Regions from separate parts of the Pacificibacter sp. AS14 genome, predicted to be linked through region 2. Evidence: riboswitches for the same ligand, from Rfam matches in the RefSeq annotation. Region 2 holds a riboswitch; the other holds the start of a gene.

Region 1 (7,706 bases), on a different contig from region 2:
CGGATTTCTCGTCCCCTGAAGCCCTTGTCGCCTTTGCACTTGGCATGACGCTTTTCGTCATCACCCTATGCTTGAACATTGTCGCACTGGTTATCGTGCGCAAATACCGGGAGCAGTACGACTAATGTCTGATCTATCCGCAAATCAATCCCCCAAGCCCAAGAACTCACTGCTGAAACTTGATGAGCGCACGAAAAAGCGCAACGCCTCTGAGACGCGTTTCAAGGCTTACGGCATCGGCGCCATCGCGCTTGGCATGTGCTTTCTGGTCGCGCTTTTGGTGTCAATCATCGGCAACGGTTCGCCAGCGTTTAAGCAGACGTTCGTGACCATTCCCATCGAATTGGTTGAGGCAAAACTGGACAAAACGGGCAACCGTGATCCAGAAGAATTGAAAAAGGTCACGACCTTTGGCTATAAACCTTTGATTGAAAATGCCTTGGTCGTGGCGCTAGAAGCCCAAGGCATCGACAATCCTTTCGCCAAGGCCAAAGACGTCGCAAAAATCCTGTCCTCATCCGCGCCCGCACAGGTACGTGATGTGGTTCTGGCTGATCCAAGCGTGATCGGCACAACGATGAATTTCCGTATCCTCGCGTCTTCGCGTGTGGATGGCTATTTCAAAGGCCGCGTCACGCGCGAGGCTTTGATCAATGACAAGAACTTAGACCTTGAGCATCTGGACGTTGCGGACGAAATGGTCGCGGCCGACATGATGGAAACAACCTTTAACGCTGATTTCATCTTTGGGGCCGACGCCTCTGAATCGCGGCCAGAGCAAGCCGGTATCGGTGTGTCCATGCTTGGGTCTTTGTTTATGATGATTGTCGTTTTGGGGCTGGCCTTGCCGATTGGTGTGGCTGCATCGATCTATCTTGAAGAGTTCGCACCACAAAACAGATGGACCGATTTGATCGAGGTGAACATCTCGAACCTCGCAGCTGTGCCGTCTATCGTCTTTGGTATCTTGGGCTTGGCTGTGTTCATCCAGTTCGCGCATTTGCCGCAATCCGCGCCTTTGGTGGGCGGCTTGGTTTTGACGCTTATGACACTGCCAACGATCATCATTTCGACACGTGCGTCTTTGAAAGCTGTGCCCCCATCCATCCGCGATGCGGCTTTGGGCATCGGCGCCTCAAAAATGCAGTCCGTATTCCACCACGTGCTGCCGCTGGCTATGCCCGGCATTTTAACTGGGACTATTATCGGTCTGGCACAGGCTTTGGGGGAAACAGCGCCTTTGCTGCTCATCGGTATGGTTGGCTTTATCGCCTCGAACATGCCCGATGGGATTGCCTCAGGCTTTCTTGATCCGAACTCCGCGATGCCTGCCCAAATCTACGAATGGGCCAAACGTGCCGACCCTGCGTATTATGAACGCGCTTGGGGCGGGATTATCATCCTCCTTGGCTTCTTGATGACCATGAACATCATCGCCGTCATCCTCCGCCGTCGCTTCGAGCGCCGCTGGTAGAACAGGATTACAGACAATGAACGATATGCGAATTGTGAAAAGAGACGTTGACATGAATGACAATAAAATTTCCGCCAAAGGTGTGCAGGTCTACTACGGAGACACCCACGCGATCAAAGACGTCAATGTCGAGATCAAAGACAAAACCGTGACGGCCTTTATCGGTCCCTCTGGCTGCGGCAAGTCGACATTCTTGCGCTGTTTGAACCGGATGAACGACACCATCGATATTTGCCGCGTTGAAGGCTCTATCAAGATCGAAGGTGAAGACATTTACGACAAACGGGTCGATCCGGTGCAGTTGCGCGCCAAGGTTGGCATGGTGTTCCAAAAACCGAACCCATTCCCAAAGTCGATCTACGACAACATCGCTTACGGGCCACGTATTCACGGCCTTGCGCGTTCCAAGGCGGATCTTGACGAAATCGTCGAGAAATCCCTGCGCCGCGGCGCGATTTGGAACGAAGTCAAAGACCGTCTGCATTCCCCTGGTACAGGTCTTTCCGGCGGCCAGCAGCAGCGTTTGTGTATTGCGCGCGCCATTGCCACTGAACCTGAAGTTCTGTTGATGGATGAGCCTTGTTCTGCGCTTGACCCCATCGCCACCGCTCAAGTTGAAGAGTTGATTGACGAGTTGCGCGAAAACTTCTCTGTTGTGATCGTCACGCACTCCATGCAGCAAGCTGCGCGTGTGAGCCAAAAGACTGCGTTTTTCCACCTTGGAAATCTTGTTGAGTATGGCGAAACAGGCCATATTTTTACCAATCCACAGGACCCGCGTACTGAGTCCTACATCACTGGCCGGATCGGCTAAGGAGTGACTTCTATGACAAATGACAAACACATCGCGTCGGTTTTTGACCGCGATCTAGAAGCTATCCAAGCCCTGATAATGAAAATGGGTGGCATGGTCGAAGCCAACATCACCTCTGCGGCGCAAGCCTTGGAAGAACGTGATATTGAGCTGGCAGCCAAAGTGCGTGCCTCTGACAAAGCCATCGATACTTTGGAAGAAAAAATCAACGAAGAAGCCGCACGTGTGATCGCATTGCGGTCTCCTGCAGCGGGTGATTTGCGCACTGTTTTGACTGTGATGAAAATCGCAGGCAATTTGGAACGCTGTGGCGACTACGCGAAAAACTTGGCCAAGCGCACAGGTGTTCTGGCCGATATGCATCCGATCGCGGGGGCAGGTGCCTCTATTCGCCGTATGGCCCGTGAAGTCGAAGAAATGCTTAAGCTTGCGCTTGATGCCTACATCCAGCGCGACGCAGAACTGGCCGAGCAAGTGCGCCAACGCGACCTTGACGTTGACCAAATGTACAACGCGTTGTTTCGTGAATTCCTGACCTATATGATGGAAGATCCTCGCAACATTTCTGCCTGTATGCACTTGCATTTCATCGCCAAAAACATCGAACGTATGGGCGATCACGCAACCTCTATTGCCGAGCAAGTGATCTACCTTGTCACGGGTGAAATGCCTGAAGAAGGCCGTCCAAAGGGCGATCTGACCTCTCACACTGACATGGATATGGAGTCGTTCTGATGTCTGTCGATCGTCCTCATGTTTTGCTTGTCGAAGATGAGCCAGCGCAGCGTGAAGTCTTGGGCTACAACTTTGAATCAGAAGGCTTTCAGGTCACCAAAGCCGAAAATGGCGATGATGCCTTGATGTTTGTAGGTGAAGAGGCACCGGACATCATCGTCCTCGATTGGATGTTGCCCGGTGTGTCTGGCATTGAAATTTGTCGTCGCTTAAAATCCCGCGCAGAGACACGTCAAATCCCGATCATCATGCTGTCAGCACGCTCTGAAGACGTTGACCGTGTGCGCGGTTTGGAAACGGGGGCGGATGACTATGTGGTCAAGCCTTACTCGGTCATCGAATTGATGGCGCGCGTACGCACGCAATTGCGTCGTGTGCGTCCATCAGCGGTGGGGCAGGTGTTGTCTTTTGATGACATCCGTCTGGACGCTGAGACCCATAAGGTAACGCGCTCTGACAGCGCCCTAAAGCTGGGCCCAACGGAGTTTCGCCTTTTGACCACCTTCATGGAAAAGCCTGGTCGCGTATGGTCACGTGAACAGTTGCTGGATCGGGTCTGGGGACGCGATATCTATGTCGATACACGTACTGTAGACGTCCACATCGGACGTCTGCGCAAGGCGCTTTGCCAACACGGTGGCGAAGACCCAGTGCGTACTGTGCGTGGCGCTGGCTACGCGCTCGGATGAACCTTTGACGTAGGACAGGTGATCGTTCACTGCGATTTAGCTAACGAAATGGGTGCTCCCACGACAGGCAACGCTCATTGTATTTATAAAGGCGCAGGGATTAAGTTCCCCGCGCCTTTTTTTATGTCTGCTACAATCGCTCGCCACCGTGAGGAACAGAAAGTTCACTGGCACCAACTCAAGTCTGACCCTGCGCCGTTGCTGTTACGTCTTGGAACATCTGTAAATCTCCACATCTCTTTTGAGGGTTGCAATCAATCAAGCGATCTGCAAATCATACGAAACCACAGGGGAGCCGCGTCATGTCGCGGCTGAGATGGGGGCACAAGCCCACGGACCCTTAAAGCTGATCTGGATAATGCCAGCGTAGCAAGGAGGACAGAAATGTTTGTAGGCGCACAAGTTTCCCTTTATCCGATGACCGATGGGTTCGTGGATGTGATTTTATCGTCACTTCACGCTCTTGATCCATGGCGCGATAAATTGCGGATTGAGACTGATGATATTTCAACTCTGATCGTCGGACCGCCCGAAGTCTTATTTCCAGCATTGCGCGACCTGTACAGTGCGGCGGCCTCAACAGGTCAGCACATCGTGTTGCGCAGCACCTTATCGCGCGGTTGCCCCGGCGAGCCTGATGATCCCATTTGCCAAACCAACGCGCTGGCGAACCCGTCTGAGCCTTTGGTGTCGCGCCAGCAAAGCGCACTGAGTGCCATTGCTGAGACCCCTGACAAAGGCCAATTCGCAGACGCGCAGTTTTCGCTATACGTGATGGGCGCGGGCAATCACATGGCTGAAATCATGGGCTGCATTGAGTTTCTTAAGCAAAGCGGCACGTTTCTAAGGTCAAAGAATTTCTGCACCCGTCTCAGCGGCGATGCAGGGCCGGTTTTTGCGACGCTCGAACAGGCGTTTTGCCGCTTCGGCCCGCCAAACGGCCATGTCACAATTGATTTAACGGTCTCTGCCAACAGCCCTTCCAAGCGCTGATCTGATGCAAAATCCGTTGCCTCGCCGTTCAGGCGCAGGCCTGACACGCGGCTTGCCTGCCGTCTTAAGTGTTGTCAGTGCTTTTGCGCTATGGGAACTTTACGTTCGAATATCGGGAATTTCCCCGTTGATATTGCCCGCGCCATCGCGCGTGCTGGAACAGATGGTGTTGAACCGTGAAGTGCTGTGGCACAACACAGTGCCGACGTTGCAGGCTACGCTTGCTGGGTTCTCATTGTCGCTGACCGTTGCTTTCGTACTGTCGATTGCGTTGGATTTTATGCCGCGCCTGCGCCGTGCTTTGTTTCCAATTTTTGTGGTCAGTCAGACCTTGCCCTTGGTCGCGATCGCACCCTTGGTCGTGCTGTGGTTCGGCTTTGATCTGACGCCCAAAATCTTGCTGGTCACGCTGGTGACCTTCTTTCCTATGCTGGTGGCTTTGGTCGACGGATACGATTCCACCGACCCTGAAATCGAAGAGCTTTTGCGCTCGATGGGGGCCTCGAAGCGCGTTGTGTTTCGTCGTGCGCGGCTGCCATCCGCGATGCCGTATTTCTTTGCAGGGCTGCGCATTTCGATCACCTATGCCGTCGTCGCTGCGATCTTTGCCGAATATGTTGGCGCGCGGGCGGGGTTGGGGATCGTTATCTTGAACGCGAAAAACAGCTTTCGCCCTGACCTTGTGTTGGCAGCTGTCGTGATCAGCTCTGTGCTGACCTTGGCGTTGTTTGCAATCACTGCGCTGCTGCAACGCGTGGCCTTGCGCTGGCGCGATGCGGGAGGCGACCAATGAACGTTCTGGATATGCAAAACGTGGGTCTGTCGCTTGGGCAGACGGATGTCTTGGCTGATATTTCCTTGCACGTGGCGCGGGGCGAATTCGTATCTATTCTTGGTCCATCTGGTGCAGGTAAATCGACCATTTTTCGATTGCTCACAGGTGCACTGAACCCTGATCGCGGATTGATCACCTGTAACGGTCATCCGCTGTATCAAAGCCCGCATGGCTTTGCGTTTATGCCGCAAAGCGATGCCTTGATGCCTTGGTTGCGCATTCTCGACAATCTGACCTTGGGTCTAGAAGTGCAGGGTGTACCCCGCAAAGAAGCACGCGCGCGCGCCATGCCCTTGTTGGCAGATTTTGGGCTTGCCGAATTTGCCCAGCATTACCCGTCGCAATTGTCTGGCGGTATGCGGCAACGCGCGGCGTTAATGCGGACCGTTTTGCAAGATCGCCCCATGCAATTGCTGGACGAGCCTTTCGGGGCTTTGGATGCCTTAACGCGGATGCAAATGCAAAAGTGGTTCGAGGATCGCTGGCGATCGGCGCGTTGGACCACCTTGTTGGTCACCCATGATGTGCGCGAAGCCGTGGCCTTGTCTGACCGCATTTACGTGTTATCGCGCCGCCCAGCCACTGTGATTGCCGAAGTGGTCGTGCCCACGCCGCGCCCACGTTTTGGCAATCCCATCCCCTCTGAGGCCCACGCCCTTGAGGCGCATCTGTTAGATATTTTATTAAACCAAACCGGAGAAGACTTATGAAACATTTGATCGCTGCTGCATGCCTATGTGCTGCTTTGCCTGCCATGTCCCAAAACGCTGTGGCTCAAAACGCCGTGACCGTAGCCCTTGATTGGACCCCCAACACCAACCACGTCGGTCTTTATGTGGCCCAATCCAAAGGCTGGTTTGACGAGGCCGATCTTGATGTCGATATCTTGCCTTACACCGATACATCCTCGACAACATTGGTCTCTGCTGGGCTCGCGGACTTTGGCATTTTAAGCGCTGTCGGCTTTCACAGTCTGCGTGCCAAAGGGGCGGATATGACGGCTGTTTTGGCTGTTGTCCAGCATGAAACGGGTAGGGTTGTGTTCAATGGAACGCGTGACGATATTCAACGTCCTGCGGATTTGGATGGTAAGATTTATGCGGGGTTCGGGAGCGATTGGGAAAATGCGCTGATCTCGACAATTATCCAAAACGATGGCGGAACTGGCGTATTTGATACGGTTACCTTGGGCACGTCTGCCTATGAAGCCTTGGCCAATGGCAGCGTGGATTTCACCCTTGAGGTCAGCACTTGGGAAGGCGTGAACTCTGTCCTTTTGGATCGTCCCCAACGCGCCTTTCGCTATGCAGATTTTGGCGTGCCAGATCAGCACACAACGTTTTTGGGCGGCAATAGCACCTGGCTAGCTGAGCACCCTGATGCGGCCCGCGCATTTGTACAAGCGACGCAACGTGGTTACGCGTTTGCAGCCAATAATCCAAGCGCCGCCGCAGACATTCTCATCGCTGAAACTGCTGGTATGATGAGCAACCCTGATCTGGTTCACGCCTCAATGCAAACCTTGGTCAAAGGCGGATACTTGCAAGATGCGGGCGAGGCTGTTGGGGTGATTGACGCCGATATGTTCGACAATATCGCTGGCTTCTTGTTTGATGCAGGCATCTTGCGCGATGAGGATGGAGAGCCACTTGCGACACAGCCAGATGTATCAACGTGGTTTACAAACGCATACTTGTTGCGCTGACAACTTGCAGAAATCGCGTCGCGGGGAGGAGCGCCTTTAAGGCTGGTCATGTCTTTTGACATGATTGGCCTTGGGCGGGATGGTTCTGATCTTGGTGCTTGTGGAACACATTGTATAAGACTTCAGATTAACGTTAATCCTATAATTGGTATTATGTAAAACTATTTGATTAATCTAGACACTCTTAATGGCCATCCTATACCCAAATGAAATATATCAAATTTCATCCCGCAGCCTGAATTATCTGCACACGAGTTATAACCCCACCTGAGATGTAATCACAGTAGCTTAATTGACCAAAGCCGTGCGGCTGAAACCGTAAAGACTTGGTCGCCAAATGCTTAGGCTCTCTGAGTGCTGGCAAAGTCTATTCGTACAAAATATAGTTATTTTCCAAGGAATTGTTCCTGTTTTTGTAAAAAAATCGCAATACTTTCATCTTTAGTGAGGAAAGTATTAAC
Region 2 (7,706 bases):
AAGCTGCCAGGCATGGCGTCTGAGTTTTACAAAAGCCAAGTTTCACGGCACCTTTTGATCGGCATTCGCGCAATGGAAATTTTGCGAGATATGCCGATTGAGCGTATTCACAGTCGAAAACTGCGCTCTTTTGAAGAAACTGCATTCCTCTGAGGCGAAAAATCGCTGCAAAATGTGCGAAAAGTGGCTGGTTCTACACACTAAGCGTTGTGTGGGCCTACTATATTCGCTTAGAAATGCCCGATACCCTCTAAATCCAAGGGGGACACGAGGAGATACAGACATGTCGAAACCAATGACAAAAACACAGCTTGTTGCCGCTTTGGCAGAAGAGCTGGCCGCAGACAAAAAAACAGCGGGCGCTGCCCTTGACGCAGTTGTTGCCATAATCACCCGCGAAGTTTCCGCTGGCGGCGCTGTGACGCTTCCAGGTGTCGGCAAAATCTACTGCCGTGAACGCCCAGAGCGCATGGTGCGTAACCCACAAACGGGTGAGCAAATGAAAAAAGACGCAGACAAAGTCGTGAAAATGACTATTGCCAAAGCGCTTAAAGACAGCGTGAACGGCTAAGGCTTGCACGCAGTATTTTTAAAAGGGTCGTGCATTTGCGCGGCCCTTTTGCATTTCTATATGGACATAAAATGAAAGTGGATTCCAAAGCGATCTTGATGGGCGTGGCTTTCGTTTTGGTGTGGTCATCGGCCTTCACCTCAGCGCGTGTTATTGTTGCCGATGCGCCTGCGCTGGCGGCGCTGTCCTTGCGGTTCTTCATGTCTGGCGTTGTCGGCGTTGGTTTGGCGCGGGCCCTTGGCCAAACGTGGTCGTTTTCACGTCAGCAATGGCGCGCAATTATCATCTTTGGTGTGTGCCAAAATGCGGCCTATCTTGGCTTGTATTTCTTAGCAATGCGATCGGTTGAGGCCTCTTTGGCCTCGGTTTTGGCGTCCTCAATGCCATTGGTTGTCGCGCTGCTCTCTATCTTATTCATGCGCACATTTCCCAAACCCATCGCCTTGCTCGGGCTTGTGATCGGTTTTCTAGGTGTATTGTTGATCATGGGAACGCGTCTGTCCGCAGGCAGTGATGCGGTGAGCGTTTTAATGTGCATCGTTGGGACGGTCGCGCTGGCCGTCGCGACGCTCTCTTTGCGTTCTGTCGGTGCGGGTTCGAATGTTCTAATGGTGGTCGGGTTGCAAAGTTTGGTTGGCAGCCTTGTGCTGGGCGTTTTGTCGCCAGTGATTGACACCTATGAGCTGAACATGTCGAGCCAGCTGGTGGTAGCGATGCTTTACACCACTTTCGTGCCAGGTCTGTTTGCGACATGGCTGTGGTTCAAACTGGTCGAGCGCATTGGCACGATCAAAGGGGCCGCATTTCACTTCCTAAATCCGTTTTTCGGAGTGGCGATCGCGGCCCTCGTTCTGGGTGAGCAGGTGAACGGCTGGGACCTCGTGGGTGTGGCCACCATCATGGTTGCCATCTTAGCCGTTCAACTGTCTAAAGCGTAATTTATGCGCCGAAAACACCCAAAGGTGTTTCGCCATTTTGACCACGATGCAAAAGTAGGTGATCCAAGATCACGCAGGCCATCATCGCTTCGCCAACAGGAACAGCGCGAATGCCGACGCAAGGATCGTGGCGACCCTTTGTGATCAAATTGGTGTCTTCGCCGGATTTGGTGACAGTTTTGCGCGAGGTTAGGATCGAACTGGTCGGCTTTACAGCAAAGCGCACGACCAAATCCTGCCCCGTGGAAATCCCACCCAGAATGCCGCCTGCATGATTGGACATGTAACGAGGGCCATCGTTGCCCATGCGGATTTCATCGGCGTTTTCTTCGCCAGTCAGACGTGCCGCGTTCATGCCTTCGCCAATTTCAACGCCCTTAACAGCATTGATGGACATCATTGCAGAGGCCAAATCAGTGTCGATCTTAGCATAAATCGGCGCGCCAAGGCCCGCCGGTGCGCCTTTTGCGACAACTTCAACCACGGCGCCCACGGACGAGCCAGATTTGCGAATATCATCTAGATACGCAGCCCAGTTCTTGGCTGTCACAGCGCTGGGCACCCAAAACGGATTATTGTCGATTTCCGCCATATCGCGCGCGCCAATGATGCCGTTTGGCCCGATTTGGGTCATATAGCCTTTGATCTCTAGATCTGGGATCAAGTGCGCCAGTGCTGCGCGGGCCACGCCACCAGCTGCAACACGTGCCGCAGTTTCGCGCGCCGAAGAACGCCCACCTCCGCGATAGTCGCGAATGCCGTATTTTTGAAAATAGGTGATGTCCGCATGACCAGGGCGGAACTTTTCTGAGATATCACCATAGTCTTTTGAACGCTGATCCGTGTTGCGGATCATCAATTGAATGGGTGTTCCAGTGGTCTTGCCATCAAACACACCAGACAAAATTTCGACCTGATCGGCTTCGCGGCGTTGGGTCGTGTATTTTGATGTGCCAGGTTTGCGTTTGTCGAGCCAGACTTGCAGCATCTCTTCTGTCAGCGCAATGCCAGGAGGGCAGCCGTCAACAGTTGCGCCAAGCGCAGGTCCGTGGCTTTCACCCCAAGTGGTGAAACGAAAGAGATGGCCGAATGTATTGATGCTCATGCTGTGCTCCTAGATCGCCCTTGGTTTAACGGGTGTTGACCGTCTGGGAAAGGGGGCGATGCGTCTTGGTCTTGTGCTTTGCAAATTTAGCGCTAAGTTACGCCCTACCTCGGGGTGCCACCACATGTGGCTGAGATGCGTAAAGCGGACCCGTAGAACCTGAACCGGCTAACACCGGCGGAGGGAAGGTATTCGCATCACCAGACGCGACCTTTTTCTTCGCCCATTTTTGAATGGAGCGAGCTATGAACTATAGCCTGACACTTGCGGCCAGCCTTTTGGCCACGTCAGCCTTTGCTGACCCTCTTACAATTTACGCACCTGACTATTTTGGCTCTGAGTGGGGCCCCGGACCTGCGATCAAGGCCGCGTTCGAAGAGACCTGCGATTGCGAAATCGAATATGTCACTGGCGATCTTTTGCCCCGTTTGTTGCTTGAAGGCGAACGCACCAATGCCGACATCGCCATTGGCTTTAACTCTGATGTGACCAAAAAAGCGCGGGAGTCGGATCTGTTTGTGCCGCATGGCGTCGATACATCTGCGCTGACTTTGCCGCTGGAGTGGACGGATGATACGTTTTTGCCCTTCAACTGGGGCTACACGGCCTTTGTCTATGACAACACGAAAATTACCAATCCGCCGACCAGCTTTGCTGAGCTTGTGAACAGCGATGAAGATTGGAAAATCGCGATTCAAGATCCACGGACGTCGATCTCTGGCTTGGCTTTGATTCTTTGGGGCAAGCAGGTTTTTGGTGATGATGCTGAGGCCGAGTGGGCCAAGCTTGCACCGAAAGTGACCACTGTCACCAAAGGCTGGTCTGAAGCCTACGGCATGTTCACCGACGGTGAAGTTGACATGGTGCTGTCCTACACGACGTCACCAGCGTACCATATCATCGCGGAAGAAGATCAAACCAAGTCTGCTGCATTGTTTGATGAAGGTCATTACTTCATGGTCGAATTGGCTGCTAAGTTGAAAACCACAGATCAACCCGAGCTCGCGGATCAATTCATGGCGTTTATCATGGATGAAAAGTTCCAAAAACTCATCCCAACAGCCAATTGGTCCTATCCAGCAGCTTTGCCAAAAGATCAGTGGCCTGAAGAGTTTTCGCAGCTCAACTATCCTGAAAAAGCGATCTTCTTAAATGAGGATCAAGCCGCTGCATTGCGGGACGAGGCAATCGCCGAATGGCGTCGCGCGTTCTCGCAATAAATCCTTGGCCGGGGCTGATTGTCGCTGGATTGGTGACGTTTTTCAGCCTCGGCACCTTGGCGGCTGTGGCTCTTCGGGCCGACGCGTTTGGTGCGCTTGATTCCTTTGATGTGGCCGCGGTGCGCTTTACCGTCGTGCAGGCTTTTTGGTCCGCCGTTCTGTCTGTTGCTTTGGCCATCCCCGTTGCGCGCGCCTTGGCGCGGCGGTCTTTTTGGGGGCGCCGTGCGTTGATCACGCTTTTGGGCGCGCCCTTTATTTTGCCGGTTATCGTCGCGATCCTAGGGCTTACAGCTGTCTTTGGTCGCAATGGAATCGTTGCCTATGGTTTGACTTTGGCTGGATTAGAGCCGATTTCGATCTATGGGTTTCATGGCGTTTTACTGGCGCATGTGTTTTTCAACCTGCCGCTGGCCACACGACTTTTGATCCATGGCTGGGGGTCTGTTCCTGCTGAGCAGTTTCGTTTGGCTGCATCACTTGATTTCTCTTGGCGGGATGTGTTTTTGCATATTGAATGGCCTATGCTGCGCAATCTTGTGCCGGGGCTTTTGGTCATCATTTTCTTGATTTGCACCACAAGTTTTGCCGTCGCTTTGACCTTTGGTGGGGGGCCCAAGGCCACCACAGTGGAATTGGCCATTTACCAAGCTTTCAAGTTTGATTTCGATATTGGCAAGGCAGCCCTTTTGGCGGGGGTGCAGTTCGCGATTTGCGGGGCGGCTGCATTGGCGTCACTGTGGCTTTCTGTCCCGCAAGCCGCCATGGGCGGACAGGATCGCGCGGTGCAGCGGTTTGATAAGGGACGAGTAATGTCGAAAATCATCGATAGTGCTTGGATCACGTTCGCGACGCTGTTCTTGGCCGTGCCTTTGCTTGCCATCGTAATGCAGGGCGCGCCGTATATTTTATCCCTGCCAACGTCTGTTTGGTCGTCTGCACTGCGGTCTTTGGTGACCGCTTTGGGCTCCGCAGGCCTTACGATTGTCTTTGCGGTGAGCTTAGCGCTGGTGGCCCTACGATGGCGCTGGCTGGAAGGTTTGGGCATGTTGAGCGTCGCGGCCTCGCCATTGGTGATGGGGACGGGACTGTTCATCATGGTGTTCCCATTTGTGGACCCTGCGCGCATCGCATTGCTGATCACAGCCTTGGTCAATGCAGTGATGTCATTGCCGTTTGTATTGCGTTCTATTGGGCCAGCTGTGCGGGCTTGCGAAGATCGGTTCGGGCCGCTGTCTGACAGTCTTGGGGTGACAGGATGGGCGCGGGTGCGTTTGGTTATATTGCCCCGTATTCGCGCGCCCCTAGGGTTTTCAGCGGGATTGGCCGCGGCGCTGTCTATGGGTGATTTAGGTGTAGTGACACTGTTTGCACGCCCTGATGGGGCCACTTTGCCGTTGCAGATTTACCGACTGATGGGTGCTTACCGGATGGAGCAAGCGATGGGCGCTGCTCTGTTGTTGCTCGTGTTAAGTCTTGCTTTGTTTTATCTTTTTGATCGAGGAGGACGTGGTCGTGCTAAGTCTTAAGGGCGTCGTAATTGAACAAGATGGCTTTAGGCTTAGGGCTGATGTCGCGATCAATTCTAGTCGGCGGGTTGCTGTGCTCGGACCTTCTGGTGCGGGCAAAAGTACCTTGCTGGCGGCGATTGGTGGATACCTGCCTATCACGCATGGCGATATCCTTTGGCATGGGGACAGCATCGTCAAATTGCGGCCAAATCAACGCCCTGTGTCCAACGTTTTCCAAGACAACAATCTGTTTCCGCATATGACCGCGCTGCAAAATGTAGGTTTGGGAATCAATCCAAACCTGCGGTTAAGTGCGGCGGATGAAGACCGTGTTCTGAGGGCTTTGGGGGCTGTGGGCCTTTCTGGCATGGAAGCGCGTTTGCCCGCAGCTTTGTCTGGCGGACAACAAAGCCGCGTCGCATTGGCACGCTTGTTGGTGCAAGAAAAGCCATTGGTGCTTTTGGATGAGCCGTTTTCTGCGCTTGGGCCCGCGATGCGGGTCGAGATGGCTGATCTTGCGCGTGATGTTGGCGCGCGCATTGGTGCAACTGTGATGATGGTCAGTCACGACATCAAAGATGTGGAACGCTTTGCCCAAGATGTTGTGTGGGTCGAGGACTGTCTGTGCCATGGGCCACGTGCGCTGGACGATTTTTTGAAAGCCCCCCCCGCAGGGTTCACGACCTATGTCGGTGATTGAATGAAAAAAGGCGCCCCAAATGGAGCGCCTTTTTTGTTGGTCTCAGCCTGAATTTACAGGTCGAATTTTTTGCCTTTGTGCGGTGCCCACAATTTCTTGTTTGTGAGGTACAGCAGAACAGTCAGCAAGAAGAGGAACGTCACAGCAACGAAACCGGCTTGTTTGCGGGCCATCATTTTTGGCTCTGCTGTCCACATCAAGAATGAGGCAACATCTTCGGCTTCGTGGTGCAGCTCGTTAGAGTGTTCGTCAGCGAATTCAACGTCTTCACCGTAAAGTGGTTGCGCCATAGCGATCCAGCTGCCGCTGGTTGTATGAGCCCCGTGCTCGTCTTTGCACTCATCAGGGTAACCACCGGGTGCAAATGCTTGATTGTAGTAGCCAGGGAAATCCTCAGGCGCACAAGCTGGTGCATCAACGTAACCCGTCAAGATAGATACGATGTATTCTGGGCCGCCGATGCCGTTGAAGAGCTGGCTCATACCCGTACCCATTGGGCCATGAAAGCCCGCGCGTGCTTTTGCCATAAGTGACAGATCCGGAATGGTGGAATCTGACGATGTCGGGAAATGGTCAGCCGGTATGCGGGGGCGGTCGTCATCGAGTTCAGCATCATAGATGTCGAACTGGCCAGCATAGGCGCGCACTTGATCTTCTGGCAGGTGTGGCCCGCCTTCGTCGGCAAGTGTGCGAATTGGCACGTGCTGTAGGCCGTGACAGGCTGAACAGACTTCGGTGTAGATCTGAAGACCACGTTGAAGTTGGTTCTGATCGTATGTGCCAAACGGACCTTCAAAGCTGAAGTCCACGTCGTGCATGTGACCTGTGTCACCGGCAGCCATTGCCCCACCAGCGCCAAGCGCCAGTGCGGTAAAAGCGGAGAGAGTAAGTTTCTTAAACATTGTTCCTAAGTCCTTTCTCACTCTGCCGAGTCTTTGGCAGCGCCAGGATAGTGAGCCACGAAGTCATCTTCGATGGTCGCAGGCAGTGGCAATGGTTTCTCGAACACGCCGAGAAGTGGCAAGATCACCAAGAAGTAGGCGAACCAGTATGTTGCACCGATCAAAGAGATCCAGTCATGTGGGAACTCAGTGTCACGTGCACCAACCCACATCAGAACCATGAAGTCGACGCAGAGCAGAGTGAACCACCATTTGAACATCGGGCGGTATTTGCCAGACCGTACAGAGGATGTGTCGAGCCATGGCGCCAAGGCCATAACAAAGATCGCACCGAACATCGCCAGAACACCAAAGAATTTCGCATCAACGATGCCCGCTGTGATGAAGGAGGCGAATTGAACCGCCCATACATCTGCAGTGAAGGCGCGCAAAATCGCGTAAAACGGCAAGTAGTACCATTCAGGAACGATGTGCGAAGGTGTCGAGAGAGGGTTTGCAGGGATGTAGTTATCAGGGTGACCGAGGTAGTTTGGCATAAAGCCAACGACCGCGAAGAACGCCACCAAAACAATGCCGAGCGCAAAGAGATCTTTGATCACAAAGTATGGCCAGAACGGCAAGGTGTCTTTTTTCACTTCGGCTTTAGATCCACGACGTACTTCAACACCTGTTGGGTTGTTGTTGCCTGTGTGGTGGAAGGCCCAGATGTGAACAATCACAAGGCCAGCAATCACGAATGGCAGCAAGTAGTGCAGTGAGAAG

What was found. Region 2 has a riboswitch for thiamine pyrophosphate ahead of thiB (thiamine ABC transporter substrate binding subunit). Riboswitches for the same ligand answer to the same signal wherever they lie in the genome.
Region 1: it holds a riboswitch for thiamine pyrophosphate, as region 2 does, so the genes downstream of both, WNY38_RS01685 (YkoF family thiamine/hydroxymethylpyrimidine-binding protein) here and thiB (thiamine ABC transporter substrate binding subunit) in region 2, are expected to answer to the same signal.

What each region holds. Positions count from the first base shown of each region.
Region 1 is NZ_JBBMQI010000001.1:336,744-344,449, reverse strand. It holds gene pstC (phosphate ABC transporter permease subunit PstC) at 1-125, shown strand, start outside; gene pstA (phosphate ABC transporter permease PstA) at 125-1,474, shown strand; gene pstB (phosphate ABC transporter ATP-binding protein PstB) at 1,491-2,288, shown strand; gene phoU (phosphate signaling complex protein PhoU) at 2,301-3,023, shown strand; gene phoB (phosphate regulon transcriptional regulator PhoB) at 3,023-3,712, shown strand; TPP riboswitch at 3,991-4,103, shown strand; gene WNY38_RS01685 (YkoF family thiamine/hydroxymethylpyrimidine-binding protein) at 4,097-4,705, shown strand; gene WNY38_RS01680 (ABC transporter permease) at 4,710-5,498, shown strand; gene WNY38_RS01675 (ABC transporter ATP-binding protein) at 5,495-6,250, shown strand; gene WNY38_RS01670 (ABC transporter substrate-binding protein) at 6,247-7,245, shown strand.
Region 2 is NZ_JBBMQI010000008.1:71,969-79,674, forward strand. It holds gene WNY38_RS09825 (AMP nucleosidase) at 1-153, shown strand, start outside; gene WNY38_RS09830 (HU family DNA-binding protein) at 284-571, shown strand; gene WNY38_RS09835 (DMT family transporter) at 643-1,509, shown strand; gene aroC (chorismate synthase) at 1,511-2,614, opposite strand; TPP riboswitch at 2,715-2,817, shown strand; gene thiB (thiamine ABC transporter substrate binding subunit) at 2,860-3,834, shown strand; gene WNY38_RS09850 (thiamine/thiamine pyrophosphate ABC transporter permease ThiP) at 3,810-5,360, shown strand; gene WNY38_RS09855 (ATP-binding cassette domain-containing protein) at 5,347-6,042, shown strand; gene WNY38_RS09860 (cytochrome c1) at 6,096-6,944, opposite strand; gene petB (cytochrome b) at 6,962-7,706, opposite strand, start outside.